DNA from 3 places in the Pseudomonas sp. TE3552 genome. Region 1 is predicted to be linked to each of the others. Evidence: predicted binding sites of a transcription regulator. Region 1 holds the regulator's gene; each other region holds the start of a gene.
What was found. The regulator FliA, encoded in region 1, starts transcription of late flagellar genes. The targets are predictions, from matches to a motif close to CTAAAGTTTNNNNNNNNNNNGCCGNTAA.
Positions count from the first base shown of each region.

Region 2: ACZ9BB_RS10820 (methyl-accepting chemotaxis protein) is a predicted target of FliA. The motif match lies at 4,546-4,573, and genes of this name have one in related genera.
Region 3: ACZ9BB_RS19445 (chemotaxis protein CheW) is a predicted target of FliA. The motif match lies at 5,095-5,122, and genes of this name have one in related genera.

Region 1 is NZ_JBWBQJ010000001.1:3,588,541-3,596,200, forward strand. It holds gene motD (flagellar motor protein MotD) at 1-387, opposite strand, end outside; gene ACZ9BB_RS16120 (flagellar motor protein) at 400-1,140, opposite strand; partial or broken gene ACZ9BB_RS16125 (protein-glutamate methylesterase/protein-glutamine glutaminase) at 1,140-2,271, opposite strand; gene ACZ9BB_RS16130 (chemotaxis protein CheA) at 2,321-4,579, opposite strand; gene ACZ9BB_RS16135 (protein phosphatase CheZ) at 4,617-5,405, opposite strand; gene ACZ9BB_RS16140 (chemotaxis response regulator CheY) at 5,427-5,798, opposite strand; gene fliA (RNA polymerase sigma factor FliA) at 5,966-6,706, opposite strand; gene fleN (flagellar synthesis regulator FleN) at 6,703-7,533, opposite strand; gene flhF (flagellar biosynthesis protein FlhF) at 7,651-7,660, opposite strand, start outside.
Region 2 is NZ_JBWBQJ010000001.1:2,445,617-2,453,276, reverse strand. It holds gene ACZ9BB_RS10840 (adhesin) at 39-611, opposite strand; gene ACZ9BB_RS10835 (hypothetical protein) at 613-1,050, opposite strand; gene ACZ9BB_RS10830 (AAA family ATPase) at 1,470-1,994, opposite strand; gene pnuC (nicotinamide riboside transporter PnuC) at 1,991-2,554, opposite strand; gene ACZ9BB_RS10820 (methyl-accepting chemotaxis protein) at 2,784-4,418, opposite strand; gene ACZ9BB_RS10815 (undecaprenyl-diphosphate phosphatase) at 4,712-5,542, shown strand; gene ACZ9BB_RS10810 (DUF1294 domain-containing protein) at 5,539-5,970, shown strand; gene ACZ9BB_RS10805 (MmcQ/YjbR family DNA-binding protein) at 5,977-6,336, opposite strand; gene ACZ9BB_RS10800 (LysR substrate-binding domain-containing protein) at 6,333-7,241, opposite strand; gene ACZ9BB_RS10795 (FMN-dependent NADH-azoreductase) at 7,372-7,660, shown strand, end outside.
Region 3 is NZ_JBWBQJ010000001.1:4,294,627-4,302,286, forward strand. It holds gene ACZ9BB_RS19420 (NAD(P)/FAD-dependent oxidoreductase) at 1-139, shown strand, start outside; gene ACZ9BB_RS19425 (helix-turn-helix transcriptional regulator) at 232-873, shown strand; gene ACZ9BB_RS19430 (ABC transporter substrate-binding protein) at 987-1,763, opposite strand; gene hmpA (NO-inducible flavohemoprotein) at 2,015-3,196, opposite strand; gene norR (nitric oxide reductase transcriptional regulator NorR) at 3,344-4,897, shown strand; gene ACZ9BB_RS19445 (chemotaxis protein CheW) at 5,186-6,088, shown strand; gene ACZ9BB_RS19450 (GNAT family N-acetyltransferase) at 6,116-6,574, shown strand; gene ACZ9BB_RS19455 (hypothetical protein) at 6,660-6,986, shown strand; gene ACZ9BB_RS19460 (YkgJ family cysteine cluster protein) at 7,070-7,660, shown strand, end outside.

The sequences.
Region 1 (7,660 bases):
CAACTCGTTGCCGCGCACAGTCATCTGGTTGGAGCTGATCAAGTCGCCAAACGCCGCGCTGATATCATCGGCAATGCTTTTGAGCGGATCATTGGCGGCCTGGGCGATGCCGGCGTCGATCTGTTCGCTGTCCTTGACCAGTGGTTTGGCCGGGGTCACGGTCTTCGGTCGCTCTTCACCGATGGGGATCGGCTTGAGGGCGCGGTCGGAGTCGGTAAACACCCCGATCAGCGCCTCGGAAATGATCTTGTACTTGCCTTCGTTGATCGAAGAAATCGAGTACATCACCACGAAGAACGCGAACAGCAAGGTAATGAAGTCGGCGTAGGAAACGAGCCAGCGTTCGTGATTGACGTGTTCTTCAGGTTGCCGACGACGAGCCATAATCCATTTCCCCCATCAATCCATGAAGCCCTGAAGCTTCAACTCAATAGAGCGAGGGTTTTCACCTTCGGCGATCGACAGAATGCCTTCGAGCAACATTTCGCGATAACGCGACTGGCGCAATGCGATGGACTTGAGCTTGGCGGCAATCGGCAGCAGCACCAGGTTGGCACTGGCCACGCCGTAGATGGTGGCGACGAACGCGACGGCAATGCCGCTGCCCAGTTGCGACGGATCGGCCAGGTTGCCCATGACGTGGATCAGGCCCATCACCGCACCGATGATGCCGATGGTCGGCGCGTAGCCGCCCATGCTTTCAAAGACTTTGGCGGCTTCGATGTCGCGGCTTTCCTGGGTGTAGAAATCCACTTCCAGGATGCTGCGAATCGCTTCCGGCTCGGCACCGTCCACCAACAGTTGCAGGCCTTTGCGCGAGTAGCTGTCGGGTTCGGCGTCGGCCACCCCTTCCAGACCGAGCAAACCTTCCTTGCGAGCGGTCAGGCTCCAGTTCACTACACGATCGATGCCGCCGGCCAGATCCACGCGCGGTGGAAACAGGATCCAGGCGAGAATCTGCATGGCACGCTTGAAAGCGCTCATCGGCGATTGCAGCAATGCCGCACCGATGGTCCCACCGAGTACGATCAACGCCGCCGGACCATTGGCCAGCGCGCCGAGGTGACCGCCTTCAAGGTAGTTACCGCCAATGATGGCGACGAACGCCATGATGATCCCGATAAGGCTGAGCACATCCATCAGATGCAAGCCTCAACCAGGTGCCGACCGATGTCGTCGAGGCTGTACACCGCGTCCGCGAGTTCGGCTTTGACGATGGCCATGGGCATACCGTAGATCACGCAGCTCGCTTCATCCTGAGCCCAGATCGCACTGCCGCCCTGCTTGAGCAGACGCGCGCCTTCGCGACCGTCGGCGCCCATACCGGTCAACACCACCGCCAGAACTTTGTCGCCGTAGGACTTGGCCGCAGAACCGAAGGTGATGTCCACGCACGGCTTGTAGTTCAGACGCTCGTCGCCCGGCAGGATTTTCACCGCGCCACGGCCGTCGATCATCATTTGCTTGCCACCCCGGCGCCAACAACGCCAGGCCCGGACGCAGGATGTCGCCATCCTCGGCTTCCTTGACACTGATGCGGCACAGCTTGTCCAGACGCTCGGCGAAGGCCTTGGTGAAGGCCGCCGGCATGTGCTGGATCAATACAATCGGTGCCGGGAAATTGCCTGGCAACTGCGTCAGCACTCGTTGTAGCGCAACCGGGCCGCCAGTAGAGGTACCGATGGCGACCAGTTTGTAGGCTTTGCGTTTCGGCGCCGGAGACGACGGCGTTGCTGAGTGGGTGCGAACCGGAATCGGTGCCGGTGCCGGACGCGCAGGCGCGCTGCTGCCGTAGCTACTGACGCCCGAAGGCGCAGGCGTCGGGGCTGGCGCAGCCACTGGGGCCGGGGCGCTGTAAGTGCTGGCGCGACGGTTGCTGCGCGAGATGCTGAGAATCTTCTCGCACAGCAGTTGCTTGACCTTCTCCGGGTTACGCGAGATGTCTTCGAAATTCTTCGGCAGGAAATCCACCGCGCCGGCGTCCAGCGCGTCGAGGGTGACCCGGGCGCCTTCGTGGGTCAGCGAGGAGAACATCAACACCGGGGTCGGGCAGCGCTGCATGATGTGCCGCACTGCGGTGATGCCATCCATCATCGGCATCTCGTAGTCCATGGTGATCACGTCTGGCTTGAGGGCCAGGGCCTGATCGATCGCCTCTTTTCCGTTGGTCGCCGTACCGACGACCTGGATATTTGTATCCGCTGCAAGAATTTCCGAGACGCGGCGGCGGAAAAACCCCGAATCGTCCACCACCAGGACTTTGACTGCCATAAACACTCCGTTAGACGGGGCGAGGCTCAGTCGCCCCGCGCCCCCAGAATCAAATACGCCGTGCGGCGTAACGCTTGAGCATGCTCGGAACATCGAGAATCAGTGCAATGCGGCCGTCACCGGTGATGGTGGCGCCGGACATGCCCGGGGTTCCCTGGAGCATTTTGCCCAATGGCTTGATGACCACTTCTTCCTGGCCCACCAGTTGATCGACGACGAAGCCGATTCGCTGAGTGCCCACCGAAAGGATCACAACATGGCCTTCGCGCTGCTCTTCGTGAGCGGCAGAGCTGACCAGCCAGCGCTTGAGATAGAACAATGGCAGCGCCTTGTCCCGCACGATCACCACTTCCTGGCCATCCACCACGTTGGTGCGCGACAGGTCGAGGTGGAAGATCTCGTTGACGTTCACCAGCGGGAACGCGAACGCCTGATTGCCGAGCATGACCATCAGGGTCGGCATGATCGCCAGGGTCAACGGGACCTTGATGACGATCTTCGAGCCCTTGCCCTTGGTCGAGTAGATATTGATGGTGCCGTTGAGCTGGGCGATCTTGGTTTTCACCACGTCCATGCCCACGCCACGACCGGACACGTCGGAGATCTCGGTCTTGGTCGAGAAGCCCGGCGCGAAGATCAGGTTGAAGCAATCCGACTCGCTGAGACGGTCCGCCGCATCCTTGTCCATCAGGCCTTTCTTCACGGCGATACCGCGTAGAACATCGGCATCCATGCCCTTGCCGTCATCGGAGATGGACAGCAGGATGTGGTCGCCTTCCTGTTCAGCGGACAGGATCACTTTGCCGCTGCGAGGCTTGCCCATCGCTTCGCGATCGGCCGGCTCTTCGATACCGTGGTCGACCGAGTTGCGCACCAAGTGGACCAATGGGTCGGCCAGGGCCTCGACGAGGTTCTTGTCGAGGTCGGTTTCTTCGCCGACCAGCTCCAGGTTGATCTCTTTCTTGAGCTGGCGAGCCAGGTCGCGAACCAGGCGCGGGAAGCGCCCGAATACTTTCTTGATCGGTTGCATCCGGGTCTTCATGACCGCGGTTTGCAGGTCGGCCGTGACCACGTCGAGGTTCGACACGGCCTTGGACATGGCTTCGTCGCCGCTGTTGAGGCCCAGACGGACCAGGCGGTTACGCACCAGTACCAGCTCGCCGACCATGTTCATGATTTCGTCGAGACGCGCGGTGTCGACCCGCACGGTGGTCTCGGCTTCGCTGGTCGGTTTTTCCGCCGGCGGCGCGGCCGGGGCACGAGCAGGAGCCGGCGCTGCGGCGGCAGCAGGTTTCGGCGCTTCGGCTTTTGGCTCGGGTGCTTTGGCCACAGGTGCTGGCGCCTTGGCAACCGGAGTCGCCACCGAAGCAACAGCAGAAGCAGTGCCCACTTCAGTGAACTTGCCCTTGCCATGCAATTCGTCGAGCAGCGATTCGAATTCATGATCGGAGATCAGGTCGCTGCCAGCCGCAGCGGCGGTTGGCGCTGCCGGCGCCGGGACCGAAGCAATCGCCGATTCCAGTGCGTCGACCGCAAAGTTGCCTTTGCCGTGCAACTGATCGAGCAGTGCTTCGAACTCGTCGTCGGTGATATCGGAGCTGTCGCCTGCCGCTTTCGGGGCGGCCGGTGCAGCAGGCGTCGCTGCCACTGCATCGGCGGCGAACTGGCCTTTGCCGTGCAGTTGATCGAGCAACGACTCGAACTCGGCATCGGTGATTTCGTCACTGGCGGCCGCATCGGTGGCAGGCAGCGAAGCAGGTTGAGCAGCCGCTACGGGCGCCTCGGCCTGGGCCTTGACGGCGTTCAGCGAGTCCAGCAGTTGTTCGAATTCGTTATCGGTAATGTCACCCGATTCGCTTTCAGCGACCGGCGCTTCAACCACTTCAGCGACCGGCGCCGGTGTGGCTTCATCAGCCGTTTGCGGCTCGGCCAGACGAGCCAGCGCCGCGAGCAATTCAGGCGTGGCAGCCGTGATCGGGCTGCGTTCGCGGACTTCGCTGAACATGCTGTTCACCGCGTCCAGCGCTTCGAGAACCACGTCCATCAGTTCCGAGTCGACGCGACGCTCACCCTTGCGCAGGATGTCGAACACGTTCTCGGCGATGTGACAGCACTCCACCAGCTCGTTGAGCTGGAGGAAGCCGGCGCCCCCTTTTACAGTGTGAAAACCGCGAAAAATTGCATTGAGCAAGTCCGCATCATCGGGTCGGCTTTCCAGCTCGACCAGCTGCTCGGACAGTTGCTCTAGAATCTCGCCGGCCTCAACCAGGAAATCCTGAAGGATCTCTTCATCGGCGCCGAAGCTCATTAAGGGGGTGCTCCTACAGGTCTAAAAACCCAGAAAACTAAAATCCAAGACTGGATAACAAATCGTCCACATCGTCCTGACCGGACACAACGTCTTCTCTTTTATCGGCATGAATCTGCGGACCTTCACCCTGAGAGAGATGTTTTTGTGGATCTTTTTCAGCCAGCATCGCCTCACGGTCATGTTCGATACCCGCAAAGCGGTCTACGTGACTGGCCATGAGTACGAGCTTGAGCAGGTTGCTTTCAACTTCGGTGACCAGTTGGGTCACACGCTTGATCACCTGACCGGTGAGGTCCTGGTAATCCTGGGCCAGCAGAATGTCGTTGAGGTTGCTCGACACGACGCGGTTGTCTTCACTGCTGCGTGTCAGGAAACCGTCGACCCGCCGGGCCAACTCGCGGAACTCTTCAGCCCCGACTTCGCGACGCATGAACCGCCCCCAATCCGCGCTCAACACCTGGGCTTCGTCGCTCAGGCTGTTGATCAGCGGCGTGGCGTTTTCCACCAGGTCCATGGTGCGGTTGGCCGCGGCCTCGGTCAGCTTGACCACATAGGACAGGCGCTCGGTGGCATCCGTGATCTGAGACACTTCCTCGGCTTGCGGCATGTGCGGGTCAATCTGGAAATTGACGATCGCGCTATGCAGCTCGCGGGTGAGCTTGCCCACTTCCTGATACAGGCCGCGGTCACGGGTCTGGTTGAGCTCATGGATCAGTTGCACAGCGTCGCCGAACCTGCCTTTTTCAAGGCTGTCGACCAGTTCGACCGCGTGTTTTTTCAGGGTCGACTCGAAATCGCCCTGTGAAGATTCGTTATGCTCCATAGCTCCCCCGTGCGCAGTACATCAGCCAATGCGTTCGAAAATCTTCTCGATTTTTTCTTTCAACGCCTGGGCCGTGAAGGGCTTGACCACATAGCCGTTAACACCGGCCTGGGCCGCTTCGATAATCTGCTCGCGCTTGGCTTCAGCGGTCACCATCAGCACCGGCAGATGCTTGAGCCTTTCATCGGCGCGCACCGCACGAAGCAGGTCGATGCCGGTCATCCCGGGCATGTTCCAGTCGGTAACCAGAAAATCGAAGTTACCGCTTTGCAGCATCGGCAACCCGGTCAACCCGTCATCGGCCTCGGCGGTGTTGGTGAACCCAAGGTCACGCAACAGGTTTTTTATGATCCGCCGCATCGTTGAGAAGTCATCAACGATGAGGATTTTCATGTTCTTGTCCAATTCGACCTCCAAGCAGTCTTAAACGCGCCCAGCACCTGGACGCGCCATTTCAATCAATCCGGCAAAGCACTCAATGACTGTCTGGAGCACAACAGATCGAGACCGGTACGGTTCAACACCACACCAGCTCCATTCGCAGTGTCCCCACACTGCCTTCAGCGCGCTCGCCACTCCCCCAAACGCCCCCGCAAACGGGCCGCGCACTGGCTGTGTAACTGGCTGACCCGCGATTCGCTGACCCCCAGGACCTCACCGATTTCCTTGAGATTCAACTCTTCGTCGTAGTACAGCGCCAACACCAGTCGCTCACGCTCCGGCAAATTGGCAATCGCGTCCGCCAGCGCCGCCTGGAAGCGTTCATCTTCCAGATCGCGTGACGGCTCGAGATGAGCACTCGCGCCATCCTCATGCAGCCCTTCGTGTTCGCCGTCCTGCAACAGATCGTCGAAACTGAATAACCGGCTGCCCAGGGTGTCGTTCAAAATTCCGTAATAATCGTCGAGACTCAATTGGAGTTCGGCCGCAACTTCGTGATCTTTAGCGTCACGGCCGGTTTTAGCTTCAATCGAGCGAATCGCGTCGCTGACCATGCGGGTATTGCGGTGGACCGAACGTGGCGCCCAATCCCCCTTGCGCACTTCATCAAGCATCGCGCCGCGGATTCGTATGCCCGCGTACGTCTCGAAACTCGCGCCTTTGCTGGCGTCGTATTTGGTTGATACTTCAAGCAGGCCGATCATCCCGGCCTGGATCAGGTCTTCGACCTGGACACTGGCCGGCAGACGCGCCAGCAAGTGGTAGGCAATGCGCTTGACCAGTGGCGCGTAACGCTCGATCAGCTCGTACTGCGCGTCACGTGCCGACTGCTTGTAGAGGTTGTAACCGCTGGCTGTCATAACACGGGTCCTGCCGTTTGTTGCACGAGGCGCTCGACGAAAAACTCCAGGTGCCCACGCGGGTTGGCCGGCAGCGGCCAGGTATCGACTTTCTGCGCAATGGCCTTGAACGCCAGGGCGCACTTGGAACGCGGAAAGGCTTCGTAGACGGCACGCTGCTTCTGCACGGCCTTGCGCACGCTTTCGTCGTAAGGCACGGCACCGACGTACTGTAAGGCAACGTCGAGGAAACGGTCGGTGACCTTGGTCAACTTGGCGAACAGGTTGCGGCCTTCCTGCGGGCTTTGCGCCATGTTGGCCAGGACGCGGAAGCGGTTCATGCCGTAGTCGCGGTTAAGCAGTTTGATCAGCGCGTAGGCGTCGGTGATCGAGGTCGGCTCGTCACACACCACCAGCAAGACTTCTTGCGCAGCGCGCACGAAGCTGACTACCGAGTCACCAATGCCCGCAGCGGTGTCGATCACCAATACGTCGAGGTTGTCGCCGATGTCGCTGAACGCCTGGATCAGGCCGGCGTGCTGGGCCGGGCTCAAATGCACCATGCTCTGGGTGCCGGAGGCGGCCGGGACGATGCGGATACCGCCTGGCCCTTGCAACAGCACGTCGCGCAGCTCACAACGGCCTTCGATCACGTCGGCCAGGGTGCGTTTGGGTGTCAGTCCCAGCAGGACGTCGACGTTCGCCAGTCCCAGGTCGGCATCCAGCAGCATGACGCGCCGGCCGAGCTCAGCTAGAGCCAGGGACAAGTTCACTGACACGTTAGTCTTCCCGACGCCACCTTTGCCGCCGGTCACCGCGATCACCTGTACGGGATGCATGCTGCCCATGTTATTTCTTTACCTTGTCTTACTTAGACGGAGGCCACATTACTGGCTGCGCGTTCACCAATGGAACAATGCGTGGCAGACCATCGATGTAGGTACAAAAACCGTTCATTAAATACCTCAGCCAACC
Region 2 (7,660 bases), 1.1 Mb from region 1:
CTTATTTTAGGTTAAGTGTTGTTTCCTACCTGTTTGGGTCAGTCCGTGACCCGTACGCTCAGGGTGTTGGCCGTTCGGTTTCCCACCCCGGCGCTCTGATTCAACTGGATCACCCCACGGCTACCGGTGAAGGCCTGATCGCTGGTAGCGACCTGGCGATAGCCTGGTGCAGAGTCAGTTGGATCGGAGTTGGTGATCAGCGTCACGTTCTGCTGCATGAGGACGCTGTCGTCGATACTTTGTGGCTGTGTGCCGATGCTTATCCGCAGGGCATTGGCTTGCTGGTTGCTGGCGCCCGCGCTCTGGTTGACGCCCAGTACGCCGTTGTCGTGGCTGAAGGAGTCGCCTTGAATGCTGGATCGAGCATCGACCCTCGGGTCGACCTGCGTACGCAGCCGCTGGCGAATCTGTGTGGTAGCACTGGCGTTGTTGCCAATGGCGATGGCCCGGGCGTTGGCCTGTTGCTGTTGATCGCCCGCCGCCTGATTGACTGAGAGGTTGCCCTGGTGCTGCATGCCCGAAGCGTCGATTTCGGCGTTATCGATGACGGGAGATTGGGCAAAGGTCGATGCACTGCAAAACATGGTGATCAGCAGCAGCGTACGATTCATCTTAACGGTCTCCCGTTACGACTCTCAGAGCACCCAGGCCTTGCTGGATGTTTGAATTGACCATGTTGGCAATACCGTTTCCCGAATTTCCTGAACGTCCGGCGGGGAGGTTGGAAAGCTGGGTCTGGTTGCTGATATTGCCACCCAGGTTATTGGTGTTTTGATTGACCAGGCGGGAGATGCCTGCGCCACTGGCGACGCTGGCAAAGTCGCCGTCGCTCAGCTCGTTCGTTTGCCTGAGGACTTGTTTGGACGGGTTGGCATTGGCGGTCGTGGGGCTAGGATCGGGAATCACCGGCGCACGCGTTGCCATGCGCGGTTGGACATCACGTTTGATAATGATGATGCCGTTGTCCGCCTGAACCGGCAGGCTGATGCTTGAGCCCAGCGCGCATCCAAGCAGCAGGAGGCGCGTCAAACCTTTATAAAAAGTCCCCACGGCGGCAATTCCTTCTTTGTTGTGGGCTGGCCCTAGTCAGCGTTAAGAAGGAGAGAGCGAAAGCTGTGCCGGTTCTTGATTGTTGTTTTGATTCAGCAGCTTATCGCGCAAGGCTGGAGGGTCGATGATTGAGTTGTTTCAGGCCTGAGACAAACCACCAGGGGGTCAACCTGATAATGGATTGCAAAACCATGGATCCAAGGGGATTGCGCCGTGATGTATCAGCGCTTTAACACAAGCATGACAAGATAATGAACAGTGCTGAAACGGGCTGTTCGAGAGGAGAAACATGTATCAGAAACGGACGTACTTGCAGGGATATTCCTGGGCCAAACCGTTAAGCAATTTCAGCAGCGACGCACTCTTTGTAGCAGCTGCCGAGCCTGCGAGGCTGCTGCTACATGGGAATATCGGCCCGATCAGTGCCCGAGCAGAAGCGTAACGGCTTGCAATGCCTGAGCCCGGCGTTGCGCCCAGTCGCCCTGAAGCACTTGAACAGGCTGTCGATATTGCTCCAGCCACGCCAGGGTCGCGTTGAAAAAAGCCCGACGTTCATCCAGTTCCGGCTGGCAACGCTGGCCATCATCAGTCCAGTCGACTTGTTCGGGAGACAGCAACAAGTGCAAGTCATAACGCCGAGCCAGCAGCGCCTGCTCGAGCCACGCCGGGCAATCGCCGAACAAGGTTTGGCTCCAGAGCATGTTGCTCAGCAAGTGCGTGTCGAGAATCAGCAGCGGCGGCGCAAGGGCGCGGGCCTCATCTTCCCATTGCAGCTGACCGCGGGCGATTTCGGGGATATCGGCCAGGCACGTGTCCCGCGCCTTCTGCTCGATGAACCAGCGCACGTATTCGCCCACCAGCACACCGCCGAACTGCTGTTGCAGTTCGCCAGACAACCAGCTCTTGCCGCTGGATTCGGGGCCTGTGAGTACCAGCACTTTCATGCGCGTAATGCCGGGTCGGCGCGCCATGTCCGCCAGCCTTGCACGGCCAGCAACGCGAATACCCCATAGAGGCCGGCGGTCAGGTACAACTCTTTATAGAGGAACAGGCCGACGAAGATCACGTCCAGCGCGATCCACAGCGGCCAGCATTGCAGACGCTTTTGTGCCATCCACAACTGCGCCACCAGGCTGAAACCGGTCAACGCCGCATCGAGCCAGGGCTGGGCGGCATCGGTCCAGTGAGCCATTGCGCCCCCCAGCAGCAGGCTGCCGACCGCGCCCACGGCCAGGCCGAGCGCGACGGATTTGCCATCGAGCTGGCTGACCTGCCGCCCGTCATGCGTTGCCCCCGCGTGAGTCCACTGCCACCAGCCATAGAGTTGCAACGCGGCATAGATCACTTGCAGCAGCATGTCCGAATACAGCTTCACCTCGAAAAAGATCCAGCTATACAACAGCACCATGACCAGACCGATCGGCCAGCACCAAGGGTTCTGTTTGACCGTCAACCAGACGGCAATCACGCCGAGGGCGGCGGCAAACAGTTCGAGCCCGGACATGGAGGTTCCTTAGGGAAGACGAAGAGGGGGCGGATTGTAGCGGCAGGCGCTGCCAAGTAGAACCGGCTTGCGCGGTCCGGTGTAGCAGCTGCCGAGCATGCGAGGCTGCGTTCGGCGGCGAAGCCGTCGCAAGTTCTGCGCGCGCGGTATACCTGAAACACCGCGCCGCCTGATTTCACGACTGCTGCGCAGCCGAACGCAGGCTGCGCCAGTTGCTACAGGAGTGCTCTCAAACCCGAAACTGCTTCAGCAATCCATTCAACTGTTCGCTCAGTTCCTTGAGGTGAACACTGGCCACGCTCGATTGTTCGGCCGCCAGTGCCGTGCTGTGGGACAAGCCGGCGGCCTGGGTGACGTTCTGATTGATGTCTTCCACCACATGCGCCTGCTGCAAGGTCGCGCTGGCAATCGAGGCGTTCAACCCGTTGAGGTTGCGCAGGGCCTGGCCGATGGCATTCAGGCTGGCGCCGGCCAGGCCGGCCTGCTCGATGGTCAGTTGCGAAGCACGGCTGCTGTCGCCAATCACCTTGACCGCCGCTTCGGAATGGCTTTGCAGGCGCTCGATCATCGACTGGATTTCTGCCGTGGACTTCTGGGTGCGCTGGGCCAGCAGGCGCACTTCGTCGGCAACCACCGCAAACCCCCGACCTTGCTCGCCAGCCCGGGCGGCTTCGATCGCCGCGTTGAGGGCCAGCAGGTTGGTTTGCTCGGCGATGGAGCGGATCACCTCGAGGACACTACCGATTTGCGTGCTTTCGGTGGCGAGCGTGCGAATCACTTCGACCGCTTGATCGATGGTCGAAGACAGCTTGTCGATCTGCTGCAAGCTGCCATCGATATTGACCTGTCCCTGCTGCGCCTCAGACTCGGCATTGCGCATTTCGCTGGCGGCGTGCTCGGCGTTTTTCGCTACGTCCTGCACGCCGTAAGTCACTTCGTTGATCGCGGTCGCCACCAGTTCCATCTGTTGCGACTGCTGCTGGCTGCGTTGCTGGGCCTGCGCGGCATCGTTGCCCAGTTCGCTGGAAGACTGGCCCAATGCGCTGGCGGACACCTGCAACTGACCGATCACCAGGCGCAGTTTGGCGGTAAAGGCATTGAAGTGCCGCGCCAGTTGCGTGACTTCGTCCTGGCCATGGGTATCGAGGCTGCGGGTCAGGTCGCTTTCACCACTGGCGATGTTGGCCATGGCGTTCACGGTTTCCTGCAACGGGCGCACGATGCTGCGGGCAATCATGATCACCAGCAACGCCATGATCAGGGCAATCACCAGACCCACGAGAGAGGCTTTCCAGACCTGAGCATAAAACTCGGCCTGCATGTCATCGATGTACACACCCGAACCAATCACCCAACCCCAGGGCTCGAACAGTTTGACGTACGAGGTTTTTTCCACCGGTGCGCTGGCGCCCGGTTTCGGCCAGCGGTAGTCGACCATGCCGGCGCCCTTTGCCTTGGCGATGGCGACCATCTCGTTGAACAGCGCAAAACCGTCCGGGTCGCGGATGCTCGAGAGATTCTGGCCTTCGAGTTTCGGATTGGTCGGGTGCATGACCATCACGGGCGTCAGATCGTTGATCCAGAAATAGTCATTCTGGTCGTAGCGCAAACCACGCACGGCGGTCAGCGCCTGCTGTTGCGCGGCGGCGCGGGTGAGGGTGCCGGCGGTTTCCAGGCCGTGGTAGTAGGTCAGGATGCCACTGGCGGTCTGTACCACGTGCTGGGTCTTCTGGGCTTTGGCGTGATAGAGGTCGTCGTGGATCTGCTTGAGCATCAACGCGCCCAACGTCAACAGCATCACCACGGCCACGATCAAGATAAGCCACAAGCGTCGGCTGATCGACACACTGCGTAAGCTGTTCATAACGCTGTTACTCCGTTTTCTTGTTCTTGTCATAAACGATCGCCAGCATCCAACCACACTTTGCCGATCGGGCCTATGCGACTCAGGTCCTATTACGTGGCAGCGTAAATGAGGCGTGTCTGATAGGATTTCGGCCCCGCACGGAAAAACCTGAATCCAGGTTGATTTTTCACAGAGTTTTTACGGTTTTTGTGGATATTGTGCGCGCGGGGCTTTAGCCAAGGCTGATGGCGTTTAACGCTTTACAAATTATTAACGGAGCATGCCTGGGGGCATTGTTTCTTGGGGGATTGATGGATCTTTGGACGGCCTTTCAGGCATTGATTTTAGGCGTTGTAGAAGGGCTGACTGAGTTCTTGCCCATTTCCAGCACCGGGCACCAGATCATTGTGGCGGACTTGCTCAATTTTGGGGGCGAGCGGGCCATGGCCTTCAACATTATTATCCAGCTCGGGGCGATCCTGGCGGTGGTCTGGGAGTTTCGCCGCAAGATCTTCGACGTGGTCATTGGTTTGCCGACGCAGCCCAGCGCTCGACGCTTTACCGCGAACCTGTTGATCGCCTTCTTGCCGGCAGTGGTGTTGGGGGTGATTTTTGCCGATCTGATCCACAAGTACCTGTTCAACCCGATTACCGTGGCCACTGCGTTGGTCGTGGGCGGGGTCGTCATGTTGTGGGCCGAACGCCGTCAGCATGAAGTGCATGCCGAGAGCGTCGACGACATCACCTGGAAAGATGCCTTGAAAGTCGGTTTTGCCCAATGCCTGGCGATGATCCCCGGGACCTCGCGTTCCGGCTCGACGATCATCGGCGGTTTGCTGTTCGGGTTGTCGCGCAAGACGGCCACCGAGTTTTCGTTCTTCCTCGCCATGCCGACCATGGTCGGTGCCGCAGTGTATTCGGGCTACAAATACCGCAGTCTGTTTGTACCGGCTGATTTTCCGGTGTTCGCCATTGGCTTCGTGACGGCGTTCATCTTTGCGATGATCGCCGTGCGGGGCTTGCTCAAATTCATCGCCAGCCACAGCTATGCGGCGTTCGCCTGGTATCGCATCGCATTCGGTCTGGTGATCCTGGCCACTTGGCAATTCGGCTGGGTCGACTGGACAGCGGTCAATCCATGAGCGATTCCAGTGCGCGCAACAATAACCCCGGACGCAAGTCCGGGGGCGCCATGCAGAACCTGCGGCTGAAACTGCTGGTATTCGTTGTGTTGTGCGCAGTGCCGTTGTTTGGCTCGGTGTCGCTATGGCTGCACGGGGTGTCGGTGATTCCCCTGGCGGCCTACGGCATCGTCAGCGTGCTGGCGTTTTTCCTGTACTGGAGCGACAAACACAAGGCCCGCGCCGACAGTTGGCGCACGCCGGAGAACGTCTTGCACGCGGTGGAGCTGGCGGGCGGTTGGCCGGGTGCCTTGCTGGCCCAGCAAGTGTTTCGGCACAAGACCCGCAAAGTCTCGTTTCAGTTGGTGTTCTGGCTCATCGTGCTGATGCATCAGGTGTTCTGGATCGACCAGCTGTTTCTGGGCGCTAACCTGTTTGCGCTGCTTTAAAACACTTTAAAGCAGCAAACCGACCTGTGTGCGCTTGGGCAACTTGCTCACCACCAGTTGGTGGGAGCGTTGCAGCAAACCTTGCAGTTCTTCGCTGCCCAGCGGGTAGGGCGTTTCCATGATGATCCATTGCGCCCGGGCCAGATACGGCGCCGGGTGAATGCCCGGCCGGTCGCAATGGCCCAGGAACAGGTCCTTGTCGACCTTGAAGGCCAGGGACTGTCCCCGCAGGTTCTGCAAGGCGAACATCTTGTTCCCGGCAATCGAAAACACCCGCACGCCACCCCACTTGTAGTCCTCCCGCGCACCGGGCAGCGCCAGGCAGAATTGCGCGACATCCTCTTCGCTCATTGGTCTTGCCTTCATAACAATCGGTCCCCACAGGCATTGAATGATTCGATCAAATGGTCGATCCAGGCGCGTACCGCCGGCATCACCCCGCGTCGATGAGGGTAGACCGCTTGCAGCCAGCCGCCCGGCAATGACCAGTCGGGCAGCAATTGTACCAGCGAGCCGTTTTCCAGCTCCTGCTCGCAGTACATCATCGGCAGCACGGTGAAACCCAGCCCGGCCAGCGTACAAGCCTTGCGCACGATAAAGTCATCGATCCCCAATCGGGCTTCGAACGTCATGTCACAGGCCTTGCCATGCTGGTCAAGCATGCGCAGATGCACCAGCCGATCAGCTTCCAGGGCGCCCAGTATCGGTACGTTTTTCAAGTCGTCGGGGGTCTTGATCTGCCGTTCACGAAGAAACTCCGGACTGGCGACCATAACGGTCTGCGCCTGCCGTAAACGGCGGGTGACCAGCAACGGATCTTCATCCCCCAGATCCCGCACTCTCAAGGCAACGTCGACGCCCTCGGTCACCAGATCTACCCGACGGTTGAGCAGCATCATCTCCAGTTGAACCTGCGGGAATTTCTCCAGAAAGTTGCTGATCACCCCCGGCAGCATTTGGTGGGCCAACCCGACGGGGCAGGAAACCCGCAGCCGCCCCCGGGGTTCGCTGGACATGCTGGCCACCGCTTCGTCGGCCATCTCGGCTTCCAGCAGCATCGCCTGACAGTGCCGTAGATAGCGTTCGCCCACGGCGGTCAGGTTGAGTTGGCGGGTAGTGCGTTGCAGCAGGCGCGCGCCCAGGCGCTCTTCCAGTTCGGCGATGCGTCGCGACAACCGGGACTTGGGAATCCCCAGTAAACGCCCAGCCGCCGCGAAACCGCCGGCGTCGACCACCTTGGCGAAGTAATAGAGGTCGTTGAGGTCTTGCATGATTGAAATCCGATTGTTCTATCAGTGAGACGAACTATCGCATTATTGCCGGCTAATCAGCTATTGGTTTCGTCGGTAGGATTGTTTCCATCAGATCGCCGGGTGGCGATCCTCACCTTGGAGATCCCACATGAAATTACTGCATATCGATTCGAGCATTCTGGGTGACAACTCGGCTTCCCGTCAGTTGAGTGGCGAAGTCGTCAAAGCCTGGCAAGCTGCCGAGCCTGGCGTTGCCGTGACTTACCGCGACCTGGCCGCCGATGCCATCAGCCATTTCTCCGCCACCACCCTGGTTGCCGCCGGTACCGCCGCTGAGCTGCGCAACGCCGCGCAACAACACGAAGCAGAGTTGAGCGCGCAGACCCTGGCCGAATTCCTCGCCGCCGATGCCGTCGTGATTGCAGCGCCAATGTACA
Region 3 (7,660 bases), 710 kb from region 1:
ACAAGGCGGCTATGGCATCCAGACGTCGCCGGCCATGGGCCAGGCCAGCGCTGCGCTGGTGCGCGGCGAAGCCTTGCCCGAGCAACTCACCCGCTTCGGCCTGGATGCCGAGATGCTCTCCCCCGCCCGCCTGGGTTGATTTTCACCCTCAGGTGACGTGCCCACACGATTGCGGCAAACTTCCAGCGCCCCTTTTTAACGGGGCGCTGATGCTGCCTGGAGCTCCACTGTATGAACGCACCTGAAAAAGACTCGGCCGTGAACAATGCGTCCATGGACAACTACCGCGCAATTGCCGATGCGATCGCCACGTTGTTCTTTCCTCACGCCGAGGTGGTGCTGCACGACCTGCGCACGCAAAAGGTCGATTACATCGCCAACAACCTGTCCAAACGGGAAATCGGCGACGACTCATCGCTGGAAGACATGCTCAGCGAAGAGGTCAGCGAACGAAACATCGGGCCGTACGAAAAGCTCAACTGGGACGGCCAGAAGATTCGCAGCCTCAGCAGCGTGCTGCGCGACAGCGAAGGTCATCCGCTGGCGGTGCTGTGCATCAACCTGAATATCTCGTTGTTCGAAAACGCGAAAGCGGCGCTGGATCTGTTCCTGTCACCGACCAAACTGATTCCACAACCGGACTCACTGTTTCGCGATGACTGGCAGGAGCGGATCAACACCTTTCTGCATGCCTGGCTACGCGAACGTCAGTTGAGCCTGAATGTGCTGACCCGCGACCACAAACGCGAACTGGTGCTGGCGCTGCACGCCGAAGGCGCCTTCAAAGGCAAAAGCGCCTCCAACTATGTAGCCAATGTGCTGAACATGGGCCGGGCGACGGTGTACAAGCATTTGAAGGAATTGAAGGGTTGAGCCCTGAGAAGTGTGCTGTCTGCCATGGCCCCATCGCGAGCAGGCTCGTTCCCACAATGGACCTGCATGCGCAAGACTAATGTGGGAACGAGCCTGCTCGCGATAGCGATCGATCAATCGCCGTAAATATCCGACTTGAAATACTTCTGCGAAATCTTCTGGTACTCACCGTTGGCGCGAATGTCGTCGATAGCCTTGTTCAGGTCCGCCACCAACTGCGTGTTGCCCTTGCGCACGGCAATCCCGGCGCCCTCGCCCACGTATTTCGGATCCTTGAGCTCCGGCCCGACAAACGCATAGCCTTTGCCACGCGGCATCGACAGGAAATCATTCAGCGGAATGGTGTCGGCAAAAATGGCATCGAGGCGGCCGGCGGCCAGATCCATGTAGATTTCTTCGTTGTTGCCATAGCGCTTGACGTTGATGCCCTTGGGTTCGAAAACCTCGGTGGCATAGCGGTCGGTGGTGGTTGCGCGCTGCACGCCGACATTCTTGCCTTTGAGGCTGGCGTACTGGTCATCCACGACCGCGCCGTCCTTCATCACCAGACGCGACGAGGTGAAGTAGTACTTGTGGGTGAAATCCACCGACTTCTTGCGGTCTTCGTTGATCGTCATGGACGACAGCGCCATGTCGATTTTCTTCACTTTCAGGGAAGGAATCAGACCGTCGAATTCGCCTTCGACCCACACACATTTGACCTTCATCTGAGCGCACAGGGCATTGCCGATGTCGTAGTCAAAACCGACAATCTCGCCTTTGTCGGTTTTGGACGCAAATGGCGGATAAGCCGCTTCGATACCGATACGCAGGTCTTTCTCGGCGGCGAACAGGCTGCTGCACGCCAACAGGCTCAAGGCCAGGCCGGTGATGAGGGGAAATTTCTTCATGTTCGTTCTCTCGCGGGTTGTTGTAGGTTTGGCAAGACAGAAGAAAAACTGAAACGAGGATGCACGCTTTTTTGTACTTAGAATTCCATACTGGACTTTTACGTATTATTCGTCAATCGAGTAAACAGCCTGATGCCCGGCTTCTGGTCGGCTGATGGAATCAGAGTGTGGCCCAATGTAAAAAGGGCCGGGTCGGTGCTTCGCTTGTTGGCGAAGCACCGACCCGGCCCCCAGGAAATTACCGCGAACAGTTATTCCAATGCCGCGGCCGGCCCGAAGAACTCATAACGGCTTTGCTTTTCCGGCACGCCCAAGGCCTTGAGGTGACGCTTGACTGCCGCCATGAAGCCTTTAGGCCCCAGGAAGTACGCATCCACATCGCGCTGCGCCGGCAACCACTCGCCGAGTTGTTCCTGACTCAACAGGCCAACCTGGTGCGCCGCCGGGCTGACGCCGTCATCTTCGGCATAGCAATAGAAACGCTTGAGCTGCGGATGACGCTCGGCCAAGCCATCGATCCAGTCGCGGAAGGCATGAACGCTACCGTTGCGCGCGCAATGGATGAAGTACACCGGCCGCTCGGTCGCCAGCGCCGCCTCGAGCATCGCCAGCGTCGGGGTGATGCCGACGCCGCCACTGATCAGCACCAGCGGCTTGTCGCTGGCGGTCAGGGTGAAATCGCCCGCTGGCGGGAACAGCATGATGCTCGCGCCGACGTGCAGTTGATCGTGCAAATGGTTGGAAGCGCGGCCGCCGGTTTCGCGCTTGACGCTGATGCGGTACTGGCCTTTGTTGGCCAGTGCCGACAGCGAATAGTTACGCCGGATTTCTTCGCCATCGAGGATCAGTTTCATACCGATGTACTGGCCAGGCTCGGCAGCGAGAATCGGGCCTTTGTCCGCCGGTTCGAAGTAAAACGAAATGATTTCCGCGCTCTCCTCGACCTTGGCCACCACAATGAACTCCCGCGCACCGCGCCAACCGCCCGGAGCCTGGGCTTTCTGGTCGTAGATGCTGGCTTCGGCACCGATCAGGATCTCGGCCAATTGGTTGTAGGCCGCGCCCCAGGCGCTCATCACTTCAGGCGTCGCAATTTCGTCGCCCAACACTTCAGAGATTGCTCGCAGCAGGCAGCTACCCACGATCGGGTAATGTTCCGGAAGGATTTGCAGGGCCACGTGCTTGTTGATGATCTTGGCCACCAGGTCGCCCAACTGATCGAGTTGGTCGATGTGCCGCGCATACATCAATACACCGTTGGCCAGGGCACGAGGCTGATCACCACTGGCTTGGTGGGCCTGGTTGAACAGCGGGCGCACCTCTGGATATTCGCAGAGCATCATGCGGTAAAAGTGAGTGATCAACGCTTCACCACCGCTCTCCAGCAGCGGCACGGTGGATTTGATGATGGCACGGTCTTGAACGCTAAGCATAAGAGCAACTCCTGGGCTTTATATGAATAACCTTTGCTTATCAGTTTCCATGCCAACAATTAAATACTTATAAATCAATATGTTAAAAGCACAGTAGTCATATCGACACACATCGATTTATAGTCATACCGACTACACGGAGTCACTATGACTGCAAAACTACTGCTCACCACCCTGCTGCCCCTGGTCTCCGACCTGTCCCGCGAACTGCCCGAAGGCGAGCGCTATCGGCGCCTGCTCGAAGCCATGCGCGCCCTGCTCCCCTGCGACGCCGCTGCCCTGCTGCGACTCGACGGCGAATGGCTGGTGCCGCTGGCTGTGGATGGATTGAGTACCGACACCCTCGGCCGACGTTTCAAGATCAGCGAACACCCGCGCTTCGAAGCGCTGCTCAGCAGCCCCGGCCCGACTCGCTTCGCTGCCGACAGCGACTTGCCCGACCCTTATGACGGCCTGGTCGAGGGTCTTCACGATCACCTGGAAGTCCACGACTGCATGGGCTGCCCGCTGTTTATCGACGAACGTCCGTGGGGTTTACTGACCCTCGACGCTCTCGCCCCCGAACGCTTCGAACCGATCGAACTGGACGCCCTGCAAGCGTTCGCCAGCCTCGCCGCCGCCACGGTCAATGCCGCCGAGCGCATCGAGCGGCTGGCCATTCGCGCCGAAGACGAACATCAGCGCGCCGAGGTTTACCGTCAGGCCAGCGGCCAGCAAAACCGTGAAATGATCGGCCAGAGCAAGGCTCACAAACGCCTGATGGAAGAGATCAGCCTGGTGGGCGGCAGCGACTTGACGGTGCTGATCACCGGTGAAACCGGGGTCGGCAAAGAGCTGGTGGCCCAGGCCATCCACGCGGCGTCCCCACGGGCCGACAAACCAATCATCAGCCTCAATTGCGCCGCCCTGCCGGATACGCTGGTGGAGAGCGAATTGTTCGGCCATGTGCGCGGCGCCTTCACCGGCGCGACCAATGATCGTCGTGGCAAGTTCGAACTGGCCAATGGCGGCACGTTGTTTCTCGATGAGGTCGGCGAACTGTCGCTGACGGTGCAAGCCAAATTGCTGAGAGTGTTGCAGAGCGGGCAATTGCAGCGGCTGGGATCGGACCAGGAACATCAGGTTGACGTGCGATTGATCGCCGCGACCAACCGCGACCTGGCCGAGGAAGTGCGCAGCGGTCGCTACCGCGCCGACTTCTATCATCGCCTGAGCGTTTACCCGCTGCTGGTGCCCGCACTGCGGGATCGCGGTCGGGATGTGCTGCTGCTCAGCGGCTACTTCCTGGAACAAAACCGCTCACGCATGGGCCTCAACAGCCTGCGCCTGACCAGCGATGCGCAAGCGGCATTGTTGGCGTATGACTGGCCGGGGAACGTGCGGGAGCTGGAGCATTTGATTGGTCGCAGTGCGTTGAAGGCACTGGGCAACTGCAAGCAACGGCCGAAGATTCTCAGCTTGAGTGCTGCGGATCTGGATCTGCCCGATGGCGGCGTTGAACCCGCGCCGGAGCCAATGGGTGCCGCGCCAGCAGCGGCGTTAATTTCAGGAGACTTGCGTGAGGCCACCGAGCATTATCAGCGCCAACTGATCAGCGCCTGCCTGGAACGGCACCAGAACAATTGGGCCAGGGCGGCCCGTGAGCTGGGTCTGGATCGGGCTAATCTGGGGCGGATGGCCAAGCGGTTGGGTATGAAGTAACCCCGACATCATGGTTAGGTACTTCTGTGGCGAGGGGGCTTGCCCCCGTTCGGCCGCGAAGCGGTCGTGAAATGAGTGATGAGGTTAGTCTTGAAAAAAAACGGGAGCGCTTCGCACTCCAACGGGGGCAAGCCCCCTCGCCACAGGCAAGCTCCCTCGCCACAGGGCTTCACCGTTACTGGTAATGGGCATTTCCCCTAAAGCCTGCCCCCGACAAGTCGATAACCCGGCATCGATAGTTGTTGGCGATACCCGTAATCGCCTCACCTTTTTCCACAGAAGGTTTTTATGTCTTCCAACAAAGCCCGCGCAGATTCACTTTCGCTTCTGCTGTTTACCTTGCGCAGCGGCAAGCTGATGGCGATCAACCTGCTGAAAGTCAGCGAAATCATCCCCTGCCCGCCGCTGACCAAGCTGCCGGAGTCGCACCCCCACGTCAAAGGCATCGCCACCCTGCGCGGCGCGTCGCTGTCGGTGATCGACCTGAGCCGCGCCATCGGCGAGCGACCGCTGGAAGACCCGAACGGTGGCTGCCTGATCGTCACCGACATCAGCCGTTCCAAGCAGGGCCTGCACGTTCAGGCAGTGAGCAAGATCGTCCATTGCCTGACCACCGACATCCGGCCACCGCCCTTCGGCTCCGGTGGTGTGCGTTCGTACATCACCGGCGTGACCTCGGTCGACGGCACCCTGGTGCAAGTACTGGACATTGAAAAGGTCATCCACGGTATCGCCCCGGCGCAGATCGAAATGGCCCCGACTGAGCTGAGCATGGAAGATGCCGAAGTACTCGGCAATGCACGGATTCTGGTGGTCGATGACAGTCAGGTGGCCCTGCAACAATCGGTACACACCCTGCGCAACCTTGGTCTGCAATGCCACACTGCCCGCAGCGCCAAGGAAGCCATCGACTGCCTGCTGGACCTGCAAGGCACCGCCCAGCAGATCAACCTGATCGTCTCGGACATCGAAATGTCGGAAATGGATGGCTACGCCTTCACCCGCACCCTGCGGGAAACCCCGGACTTCTCGCACCTCTATGTGTTGCTGCATACGTCGCTGGACAGCGCGATGAACAGCGAGAAAGCTCGATTGGCCGGGGCTAACGGCGTGCTGACCAAATTCTCCTCGCCAGAACTGACCAAATGCCTGATCGCGGCGGCCAGGGCCGTCGCCGAACAAGGTCACTGAGTTTTGGCCGAGGACTTTTGTTTTCTGATGCGGCGCAACCTGGCTGAGGATGTGCCGCCTTGCACTTGGCCAAATGGCATTGAGTTGACCCAGTACCGTCCTGACCTCGCCGAAGCCGTTCATCATTTGATGGAACTGGGCTATCGGGAAGGTAGCGGTCGCGTACCGGCGCTGGATGTCTGGCAACAGCGTTTCGAAACCGATCCCGAATACGATCCGTCCCTGTGCTTCATCGCGTTCGACGCCGAAGGAATCGTCGGCGTTGCCCAGTGCTGGACCAGTGCCTACATCAAGAGCCTGGTGGTGCATCCGCGCGCTCAGGGCCTCGGACTTGGCCGTGCACTGCTGCTGCATGCTTTCAAGGTGTTTGAGCAGCGCCGCGAGGGTTTTGTGGATCTGAAGGTGCTGGAAAACAACCTTCGGGCGCAACGCTTGTATGAAAGCGCCGGGATGTATGTGGTCCGGCGGGAGCTGGTGCCAACCTGATATCGCTTTCGCGGGCCCACACAATCAGTATCAAGCCATCAGGTATACTTCGACCTCGACCACTACACGCCAAGGATGCCTGATCGTGAAAGCCACAACCCTGACCTTCCTCTGCCTCACCACCCTCGCCACCCAAGCCCACGCCTCCAGCCCCGACGCCTGGGCCGCCTACGACAAAGCCGTGCTCGCCAGTTGCACCAAGGCCAGCGGCCTGAAGAACGCCAAACCCGTCGGCAATGCCGCGCAATTCGATGACCGGGTCGGTTACACCGCGCTTCTGCTACAAGGCCAGTACCCGCAAAAACACATGAAAGGCCAGCAAGGCACCGAGCTGTGCCTCTACAACAAACAGGGCAAAACCGCCTACGTGACCGAGTGGGACTCCATCCGCCCAACAGCAAAAGCGCAATGAATGGCGCATAACTTGCTTCGGCACAAACCTTTGCGGTGGCATTTTGTCGCCGCTTCATGCCCTTTCAGGTGACTGGCCGTTCAATGAATACAACGTTTTCCTGCGTAGGTTGTGGCAAATGCTGCAACGACCACCATGTGCCCCTGACGCTGGCCGAAGCCCGGATGTGGGCGGCCGATGGCGGTCAGGTGATCGTGCTGGTGGAGGCCTTCCTCGCCAATGGCCTGGGCCTGCCCGCGCAGCAACGCGAACACGCCGAACGCCGTTCGGTGGCGGTTCGAAGCGGCGCCAGCAAGGCCCATGTGGCGATCACCTTTGCCGCGTACAACGTCGGCCCCTGCCGGAATCTTGACGAAGACAACCTCTGCCGCATCTACGAACGCCGACCGCTGGTGTGCCGCATCTATCCGATGGAAATCAACCCGCACATCCCGCTCAACCCATCTATCAAGGAATGCCCGCCCGAGTCCTGGGTAACAGGGCCGGATTTGATCATTGGGGGAGAGCTGGTGGATCAGGAACTGGCAGGATTGATCCAGCGCTCCCGTCAGGCGGATCGCGATGAGATTCAGACCAAGGAGGCGATTTGTGCGTTATTGGGGATTCGGACGACAGCGTTGAAGGGCGATGGATTTACCGCTTATTTGCCGGATATGAACGCGTTTGCCACGGTT